3 regions of the Pseudosulfitobacter sp. SM2401 genome follow, and region 3 is predicted to be linked to each of the others. Evidence: riboswitches for the same ligand, from Rfam matches in the RefSeq annotation. Region 3 holds a riboswitch; each other region holds the start of a gene.

Region 1 (3,271 bases), 2.0 Mb from region 3:
GAAGGTGCGCCCGTGCCCGAAACCGGATCGATCAAAGGCCACACGACCGGTACGTTTTTCCACCTGATCGCCGAGGCAGAATCGTGACGGGTTTTGTCAGCTTTGTGGGCTCCGGTCCCGGTGATCCAGAGCTGCTGACGCTTAAGGCCGTGGACCGTTTGAAACGGGCCGAAGCGGTGCTGTTTGACGACCTGTCCTCTGGCCCGATCCTGACCCATGCGGCGGCGGGCGCGGATCTGGTTGGCGTCGGCAAACGCGCCGGTCGCGCATCGCCCAAACAGTCCCACGTGTCGCAATTGCTGGTTGACTACGCGGCCACAGGCGCGCGCGTTGTTCGCTTGAAAAGCGGCGATGGTGGCATGTTCGGTCGCCTCGAGGAAGAAATGGTTGCACTGAAAGCTGCGGGCATCCCCTACGAAATTATTCCAGGAATTCCATCGGCTTGTGCCGCCGCAGCCGCTGCTGGCATTCCGCTGACCCGTCGTTTGACCGCGCGTCGTGTGCAGTTTGTGACCGGCCATGACGTGAACGGCATGCTGCCCGATGATGCGAACTTGACCGCATTGGCCGACCCAAAGGCGACCACGGTTGTGTTCATGGGCAAACGCACGTTTCCCGCCCTTGCCGCGCAGTTGATTGCCCATGGTTTGCCCGCCGACACGCCCGCCTTGTTGGCCGAGGCCGTCAGCACCCCTGACCAAGTTTTGCGCCGCACCACGATCCAACAATTGGCCGATGATTTGGCCTCCGAAATCGGCACCGCCGCTGCCCTGATCCTGTACGGCCCGCTTGCGGATGATGACGATGCGTGAACTGACCCTGATCGGCATCGGGACTGGCAATCCAGACCACCTGACATTCGAGGGCGCGCGCGCCATTCAGCGGGCCGAAACGATTCTGATTCCGCGCAAGGGCGATCAAAAATCCGACCTCGCGGATTTGCGCCGTCAGATCATCGACACTGTCGCGCCAGACTGTGCCGCAAAAATCATCGAATTCGATCTGCCCACCCGCGCAGCTGATGGCGATTATCTGAACAACGTCGATCTTTGGCACGACGCGATTGCCGAGGCGTGGAAAGCGGCTGCCGGCACGGCCGAAACTGCGGCCCTGCTGATCTGGGGGGATCCGTCGCTGTACGACAGTTCGCTGCGGATCGCGTCGCGCCTAACGCCCTACCCCAAGATCAAAGTGATCGCAGGCATCACGTCTTTACAAGCGCTTACCGCCGCCCATGCCATCCCGATCAACGACATTGGCGCGCCGTTTGTTGTGGCCACAGGCCGTCAATTACGCGACCATGGCTGGCCCAAAGATGCGGATACGGCAGTGTTCATGCTGGATGGAAACTGCGCCTTCCAAACCTTGGCCTTGGCAGACTACGACATCTGGTGGGGTGCCTATTTGGGGATGGAGAACCAAGTGATCCGGTCCGGCCCGCTGGCAGACGTCTGTGCGGACATCATCGAAACCCGTGCACAGGCCCGCGCCGATCACGGCTGGATCATGGACGCGTATTTATTGCGCCGCCGCACGTAAGTCGCCTCTTGCGCGACTCGTTCCAAAGCAGTTAGACGTAAAGGGCTTGGTGTTTGTCGGTTTTGTCGACAAACGAAGAGGGAATTGGGTTAGGTTCAAGACAACTGATGCCCAGGCCGCCCCCGCGACTGTATGCGAAGAGCGGGCTTTGAAAATACCACTTGCCCAATGATTGGGTAGGGAAGGTCAGAGCCACGTGATGACACGCAAGCCAGGAGACCTGCCGGGCTGAAACGTAATTAACGCTGTCGGGTGTGACAGCAAGGAGAAGACAGATGAACACGAACGTAAAAGCCATCGCGGCCCCACAAACCTCTGCACGTTCCAACCTGCTGACAGCCGCATTTGCCGTGCTGATGGGCGTTGGAATTATTTTTGTAACCGGCCACGTTCAAGCGGCTGCTTTGCACGACGCAGCACACGACGTGCGTCACGCAACCGGCTTTCCCTGCCACTAAAATGTTTTCACGTCTTGTGACCAGCGCGGTGTTCGCTGGTGCTGTGGCTGGGTTGCTTGTCGCCCTGCTGCAGCTCGCATTCGTGCAACCTGTTCTATTGCACGCTGAACTTTATGAAACCGGTCAGCTGGTTCATTTCGGCGGTCTGCCCAATACGGCGACGCCTGAATTGCCCGGCTTTGATCTGATGCGCAACGGCCTAAGCGTGTTGTTCACGATGATGGTTTATTGCGGCTACGCGCTGATCCTTGTTGCAGTGATGAGCACGGCAGACGACGCTTTGGTCACGCCGCGCATGGGTATGATCTGGGGTTTGGCCGGCTTTGTCGCAGCCCAGCTGGCCCCTGCGATGTCCCTGCCCCCCGAAGTTCCGGGCGTCGCTGCCGCAGACGTTCAACTGCGCCAGTTCTGGTGGTTTGCAACCGTTGCGATGGCGGCTGGTGCGATGTGGATACTGGCCTTTCGATTCAACATGTACGGGATCGCGGCGGCTGCCCTGCTGCTGATGTTGCCGCATATCGTTGGGGCACCGCAGCCTGATGCATTTGCAGGGCCGGTTCCGACTGAACTGGGCGCGCTGTTTGCTGCCCGTTCTTTGGGCATCGGACTGGCGGCTTGGATCATTCTTGGTGCATTTTGCGCGTATTTCTGGAACAAAGAAGGCGAAGCGGCTTAGGCTCTTCGTCCATTCCCAAAGAAGGATCGTATGATGGATCGTCGAATGATGTTGTTGGTGATCGGCTTGGTTTTTGGATCAGGCATCGGTTTTTTGGTGGCCGCGTCTTATGGCGTCACTTTGAATGGTCACGACCATGCCACGGATCACGGCGCGATGCAGAGCAACGGGCATGACCACGCAGCGATGCAACCAATTTCACTACCCGCCGACGACAACGCACCGACAGTCGCGGCAACCGTGGTCAAAGACCCGATGTCCGGCTGGAACCTGCAAATCGAAGTCACGAATTTCCGGTTCACACCGCAAAGCGCCAGCCTGACCCACGTCGACGGTGAAGGCCACGCGCATGCCTATGTGAACGGTGAGAAAATCGCGCGGATTTATGGGAATTGGCTGCACATCGAACATTTGCCCGAAGGCGATGTGACTGTCGAAGTCGAGCTCAATTCCAACGATCACCGCCCCTTGGCTGTGGGCAATGAACTGCTGCGCGTGTCAATTCCGGTGACGAATTAATCCAACGCCGGAATGCGGGCACGCAGGTTGTCGCGCAGCTTGCCCAAAGGGCGCGCGTCTTCGATCCAGCCTTTGGGCA
Region 2 (3,271 bases), 2.0 Mb from region 3:
CGAGGCGGCCACGGCGTTCTTGCGCCCCCCACGGTTGGTCAAACTGGTGGCGTACGCGGGCACCAACGGCTTGGACCAACAGGCGCATCGGTTTGCCGGTGACAGCCGCGTAGCCTTTGACGCGCAGGATGTTTTGCGACTTGGCCATGGCTTCGATCCGGGCAACGAGGTCTGCGGGATCGTCGATTTCAGGGATTTCGACCACGATGGATTCAAAATCATCGTGTTCGTGATCGTCATGGCCGTCGTGATGCGAGGGGCGGGCGTCCATGTCGTCTTCGGCTGCTGCCTCTAGCCCGAGGATCACGCGCGGGTCGACGATGCCTTCGCTGATTTCAACGATAGGCAATTTGCGTGGTGCTTCGGCTTCGATCACGGCGCGGGCCGATGCGATGCCGTCGGGGCCTGCAAGGTCGGTTTTCGTCAGCAGGATGATGTCGGCGCAGCTGATCTGATCCTCGAACACTTCGGACAGCGGTGTTTCGTGATCAAGGCTGTCGTCGGCTTCGCGCTGGGCGTCGACCGCGGCGACGTTGGGGGCGAAACGACCATCGGCCACGGCTTCGGCGTCCGCCAATGCGATCACACCATCGACGGTGATTTTGGAGCGAATATCTGGCCAGTCAAACGCCTTGAGCAGCGGTTTGGGCAGGGCCAGACCAGAGGTTTCGATCAGGATGTGATCGGGGCGCGGCTCGAGGGCCATCAGTGCTTCGATCGTCGGAATAAAGTCATCGGCGACGGTGCAGCAGATACAGCCGTTCGACAGCTCCATGATGTTTTCCGCAGGGCAATCGGGGATCGCGCAGGATTTCAAAATCTCGCCGTCCACACCCACATCGCCAAATTCATTGACGACGACGGCAAGCCGTTTGCCTTGGGGGTTCTGGATCAGGTGGCGGATCAGCGTGGTTTTACCCGCGCCGAGAAAGCCGGTGATGACGGTGACGGGAAGTTTGGCGAGATCGCTCATTTTACAGCATCCTGTGGCAGGGTCAGTGGTGGAATTCGGGCAACGCAGTTTTTGCGGAAATGTTCGGGGCGTTCGCGCCACGGCACCAGCCCGTCGGCGGTGTTGTAATAGCGTGTCGCGCCGTCAACGATGATGTCGAGCTGGGTGTCGGGATCAAGGTTGCCGTAGACATAGGCGTAGCGATTGCCGCCGCGCACCATGATGTTGCATCCGCCTTTGCAGTTGGTGAAACATTCCACCGCGCGCACGGTGACGCCTTCGGGGAAATCCTGTTCTGCCAGCGCTTTGTGCAAAAGATTGCCGGGGCGCTGCGTGTCGTCTTCGATGGCGCGACCCATTTTGCAGGTCGTGCAGACCAGCAATTCTACAGGTTCTAGATTGGTCTCAGTCATTCATTTGGCCTCAAGAGTTGAGGGAAAGAGTTGGGCCATCCGACACCCTGCACTTCAGGGGATCACATGCCCGGAACACCCCGTCCGGTTTGGTCTACGTCGCGTCTGCTGGCAGGTCTCCCGGCTTGCGGATATCAAGGTTTCCCTTGGCGGTTGCCCATCCTTCCCGACGTGTTGCGTCAGTGGGTTTGGGCGACCTTTCCGGTCACGGTCGCGGGGGCGGCTGCGCTTGGGGGTGATACCATCACGTGGTGTTACCCCTATCGCATTCCCTTTTCACCTGTTCTAGAACAGGCACCAGCACGCAAGGCATTGCCTCTGTGGGCCCTTGTTGTCAAGCATTTGCGGAGCATCCCATGACCGATACGAACACCCGTCACACCGAGAAAATGAAAAAGATCAAAGCCGCCCGTGATCGCATGATGGAAACCAAGACCGAAGAGAAGGGTCTGATCGTCGTGCACACGGGGCCGGGCAAAGGCAAATCCTCCAGTGGTTTCGGTATGATAATGCGCTGCATCGCCCATGAAATGCCCTGCGCTGTGGTGCAATTCATCAAGGGAAACTGGGCGACGGGCGAGCGCACGTTTCTGACAGAACGGTTCGCCGACGAGTGCAAATTCATCGTGTCTGGCGAAGGATTTACGTGGGAAACCCAAGACCGCGAACGCGATATTGCGGCAGCGCGCGCAGGCTGGGAACAGGCCAAAGAAGTGATTCTGGACCCCAAGATCCAGTTCGTTTTGCTGGACGAAATCAACATCGCCCTGCGCAATGACTATCTGGATATCGACGAGGTCGTTGAATTCTTGCAAGAACAAAAGCCGTTCATGACGCATGTTGTGTTGACGGGACGCAATGCCAAAGAAGAGCTGATCGAGGCGGCGGATATGGTGACGGAAATGGGCAACGTAAAGCACCCGTTCCGCGATGGGATCAAGGCGCAGAAGGGTGTGGAGTTTTAGGACTAACGCTTTCTTTTGACGGTTAGGGTCATGTCAAACCTGATCCGATATCAAACTAGACGAAAGCTGTTCAGGAAGGAAAGTGAATGGGCGCTGACAATGGAACGGTTCAGGTAAAACCTGATCAAACCCCCGACGAAAACAATTGGCGGGAGTTCTTTGAAAGGCTTCCGGCGTCGGGATGGCGTTGTTCTGTCAACAATCGATTTCAAGCGGCTCCGTTGGGATGCGACGTCTATGACCTTGCCGATCTTGAGGGCAGCGAGAAAGATGTTCTTGATCTGGTGATGGCGAAAATCCGTGCCAAAGAACTGGTCAGTTTCACGCTGTTCCCACCTAAAACGGATAGGGAAATGTGGGCGATGTACGTATCTGAGTATAGCAAAGGCACCATCAGCTTTGTCACGCATGACAGCTATCCGGTTTTAGAAGGCACGATGGTGGCGGATTTCTCAAGAGGCCTGGCGTGGATCGTCCCGATTTGTTTTGAGGCGTTTGGTGTTTTTGAGCTAGAGTGCCATCAGTATGTAGACCGAGAGTCTAGGTGAGAAGCCGCGCGTGGTTTTGATGGGGTGGAGCGCGAAAGAAGAGTTGATCGAGGCGGCGGATCTGGTGACGGAAATGACGCTGGTCAAGCATCCGTTCCGCGATGGGATCAAGGCGCAGAAAGGTGTGGAGTTTTAAGGGACACCCACGTGTCACAGCTTAACCAATTGGCCGTCACTCTATTGTGTATTCCATTTCGTTGTATGATGACCACTCATCGTCAAAAAGGTAACCTTCTATCCAGTCGATGATCCCATTGTCCCACACATGGATGAGCATTCCGCCCACGGGGAACCCTTTGTTCAAGATGTGGAATTCGGATGCGACAAAATCTTTTGAATCCGGTTCGTTAGGTGGGGCCTGAAAGCACTTAACACCAGACACAAATCCGACGG
Region 3 (3,271 bases):
GATCACGGTTTGCGGCCCCGATACACAGGTGCAGGTTCGTGCCTTGCGGGATGGTCATACCGCCGATTTCAACCTCGCGCGCGGTCTCGCGATTGCCGAACTGGTTGGGCGAGGCGATGCGCAACACTTCCTCAACCACGCCCGCCATCAAGCCCGGATCGCCCAGCGCCAAGGCGCGTTGATCGGGATTGTCATGCAACAACGCCAGCCCGTTGCCAATCAGATTGGTGGTGGTTTCGTGCCCCGCATTCAGGATGAAAATACAGTTCTGGATCAACTCGATTTCGCTCAGCTGCCCTTGGGTGTCGCCGATGATCAACCGCGTCAGCACGTCGGTTTCAGGATCACCTGGGGTCGCCTTGCGCCGCGCGATCAGGTCCTGAAGGTAGGTTTTGAACTCGCTCGCCGCCGTGTGACCACGCTGTAGTTGCGCATCCGTCAGCACCGGTTCCAGCGCGCCCAAAATCGCCAGCGACCAGTCGCGCAAGGGTGCGCGTTCCTCCATGGGAATGTCGAGCAGATTGCCGATGATCTGGATCGGAATGATGCTGGCGAAATCCTCGATCAAATCAGGCGTGCGGGGCATTTGGGCCAACAGGTGGTCAACCGTTTCGATCAATCCTGATTCCATCCGCGCAATTGCGCGCGGTGCCAACGCCCCCGCCATGATCCGGCGCACACGGCTGTGCAACGGCGGATCGTTGAACACGAGGCTGGTCGTGTGATGTTCAAACAACGGCGAGCCGACACCGAATTTCGGCGCAAATGCTGCCTGTTTGTCAGACGTAAACGTCGCCGTATCCTTATACACCCGCTCCAAATCGCTGTGTTTGGACAGGATAAACGACCCATCCGGTTGCGGATGCACGGGCGCATGTTTCAAAAGCGCATCGTAATATTGAAACGGGTTTTCGTGGAAATCACGCGGAAGGGATGCGAGGGTCAGCATTTAAGCGGTTCATTTCTCAGCAAAATTGGGTGTCTCAAAAGGTCTGTGATCATTTCTATACTGCGCTGCCTGAAAATGAGACAGTTTTATTCATGTAGGCCAAACCAACCCGACCTTCGCAAAATGTCACCGGTCCAACAGCAACAATCAGCCTCCGGTTTGTATTTCGATTGACGACACGGAACGCTATGCGCAAATATCGCCCAGATGGTTCTCAAAACCCGCAAAGGGTGGAGGGATGAAAAGGGAATACGGTGAGGTCTAGCCAATTGGCACCGACTCCGTGACTGCCCCCGCAACTGTGAGCGGCGAGCGCCCCCGAACGATCCACTGGCCAAAAGGCTGGGAAGGATTGGGGAAGCTGTGACCCGCAAGTCAGGAGACCTGCCATCATCAATGAAACTCGAACCGGGCGGGGTGTCCGGACTGGAGGCCATGATGGTTTTTACAGGCAACGCGCCTGCGCACTTACATGTTCCGATCCAAGCCCCGCTGCGCCGCGGAGGGCTGCATGGACCGAACAAAACACACAATTTCCGTAAGCACATCGTGCCGACACAAAGGGACCGACTGTAAACCCGGCCTTGAACTGATCGCACGCCTGCGTGCCGCATTAGACGCGGCAGGCGGGGTGTTCGCAGCTGATTTAGAAATATCTGGCGTTGCCAGCATGGCAGGTTGCGACCGGCCGTGCACTGTTGCCTATCACGCGACGGCAAAAGCCACCTACCTGTTTGGGGACATTGCCCCGGATCAGGATATGTCCGATCTGGTGGCGTTTGCAGATCAGTATCGCGCCCGCAACGATGGCTGGTTTTCCCCCACAACGCCCCCCGAAAAACGACACAGCGCACCACTGGCAAAAGTGCCTGCCGCCCTCATTTACGCAAAAGACGAATGTGTCCAATGACCAGCCGTTTCAGCAGCGCCCGTCGCGTATTTGCGCATTCCAAATCCCCCAGTCTTTCAATTCAGGAGAAAACCAACATGCAGACTGCATTTGCCCTTGTCGCCGCCATCACCGTAAACGCCTTTGCAACGGGCGCTGCCGCGCAGCCTACAGATTACCCGTTGTCCCTGACCAATTGCGGGCGCGACATCACGATTGACCGCGCCCCCCAAAGCACCATCACCATTGGGCAATCGGCAACGGAAATCATCTATGCTCTGGGTCTTGCGGACAAGGTTGTCGCCACCTCGGTCTGGTTCAGCGCAGTTCTGCCGGAATTCGCCGACGCAAACAGCCGGATCGAGCGTTTGGCAGACAACGACCCCAGTTTCGAGAGCGTCGTGAGCAAAAATCCTGATTTGGTCGCCGTCCAGTACGAATGGCATGTGGGCCCGTCTGGCATCGTCGGCACCCACGAAATGTTCGCCGATCTGGGTATCGCGACCTACACGATCCCCGCGGATTGCGACACCAAGGACAACACGACCGGCGGTGACGGCACGCGCACGGGCACATTCACGCCCAGCTCGATTTACAAAGGCATCAAAGAACTGTCGGCGATTTATGACGTTCAGGACGCAGGTTTGGAACTGGTCGCAAGTCTCAAATCCCGTGAGGCGGACGCAATCGAAATGGCGCAAAACCTTGCTCTGCCCGACGACATAACAGCCGCCTTTTGGTTCTCGTCCGCCGATCTTCAGACTGATCCCTACATGGCCGGACGGATGGGCGCGCCGGGGTACATGATGGACCAGCTTGGCATCGAAAATGTCGTGCAATCGGACGAGGAATGGCCGACTGTCGGATGGGAAACGATCGCCCGCGCCGACCCGACAGTTCTGGTCATTGCCGAGATGGATCGCCGCCGCTACCCCGCCGACAACATTGAGGCGAAACTTGAATTTCTGCGCACAGATCCCGTTGCCAGCCAGATGACAGCAGTGCGAAAGGGCCGCGTCGTCGTCATGGATGCCCACGCCATGAGCGCGACCATGCGCACGATATTTGGTCTGGAAACCTTGGCGATGGCACTCAGCACATTCGAGTTCGGGTCTTGACCGATGCCGCAGTACTGACACGCCCGCGCCCCGTCAGACTGGGGTGGCTTGCACCTGTCGTGCTTGTGATTTCGATCATCACGGGTGCTTGCATCGGAGAAACCGGAATACCGGTTGCAACCGTCTTTCAAGTGATCGCCAACAAGCTTTTCGGGGCTGGCTATCCTGTGGGGCGCATTGATGAGGGCATCATCTGGGAATACCGTCTCAGCAGAGCCGTTGTCGCCGCATGTTGTGGCGCGGGGCTGGCGTTGTCGGGGGTCGTGTTGCAGGCCCTGCTGCGCAATGCGCTCGCGGACCCGTATTTATTGGGCA

Evidence for each region. Region 3 has a riboswitch for cobalamin ahead of ACFIO0_RS11685 (DUF1636 family protein). Riboswitches for the same ligand answer to the same signal wherever they lie in the genome.
Region 1: another riboswitch for cobalamin. It lies ahead of ACFIO0_RS00715 (CbtB-domain containing protein); the one in region 3 lies ahead of ACFIO0_RS11685 (DUF1636 family protein).
Region 2: another riboswitch for cobalamin. It lies ahead of ACFIO0_RS00785 (DUF1636 family protein); the one in region 3 lies ahead of ACFIO0_RS11685 (DUF1636 family protein).

What each region holds. Positions count from the first base shown of each region.
Region 1 covers NZ_CP170633.1:139,364-142,634, reverse strand. The annotation lists gene ACFIO0_RS00730 (cobyrinate a,c-diamide synthase) at 1-87, shown strand, start outside; gene cobA (uroporphyrinogen-III C-methyltransferase) at 84-812, shown strand; gene cobF (precorrin-6A synthase (deacetylating)) at 805-1,539, shown strand; cobalamin riboswitch at 1,570-1,782, shown strand; gene ACFIO0_RS00715 (CbtB-domain containing protein) at 1,815-1,997, shown strand; gene ACFIO0_RS00710 (CbtA family protein) at 1,999-2,673, shown strand; gene ACFIO0_RS00705 (hypothetical protein) at 2,704-3,192, shown strand; gene ACFIO0_RS00700 (DUF1636 family protein) at 3,189-3,271, opposite strand, start outside.
Region 2 covers NZ_CP170633.1:153,518-156,788, forward strand. The annotation lists gene cobW (cobalamin biosynthesis protein CobW) at 1-973, opposite strand, end outside; gene ACFIO0_RS00785 (DUF1636 family protein) at 970-1,365, opposite strand; cobalamin riboswitch at 1,458-1,682, opposite strand; gene cobO (cob(I)yrinic acid a,c-diamide adenosyltransferase) at 1,722-2,330, shown strand; gene ACFIO0_RS00795 (hypothetical protein) at 2,417-2,878, shown strand; partial or broken gene ACFIO0_RS00800 (cob(I)yrinic acid a,c-diamide adenosyltransferase) at 2,877-3,014, shown strand; gene ACFIO0_RS00805 (hypothetical protein) at 3,051-3,271, opposite strand, start outside.
Region 3 covers NZ_CP170633.1:2,355,572-2,358,842, forward strand. The annotation lists gene ACFIO0_RS11680 (cytochrome P450) at 1-949, opposite strand, end outside; cobalamin riboswitch at 1,141-1,356, shown strand; gene ACFIO0_RS11685 (DUF1636 family protein) at 1,461-1,859, shown strand; gene ACFIO0_RS11690 (ABC transporter substrate-binding protein) at 1,937-2,956, shown strand; gene ACFIO0_RS11695 (iron chelate uptake ABC transporter family permease subunit) at 2,953-3,271, shown strand, end outside.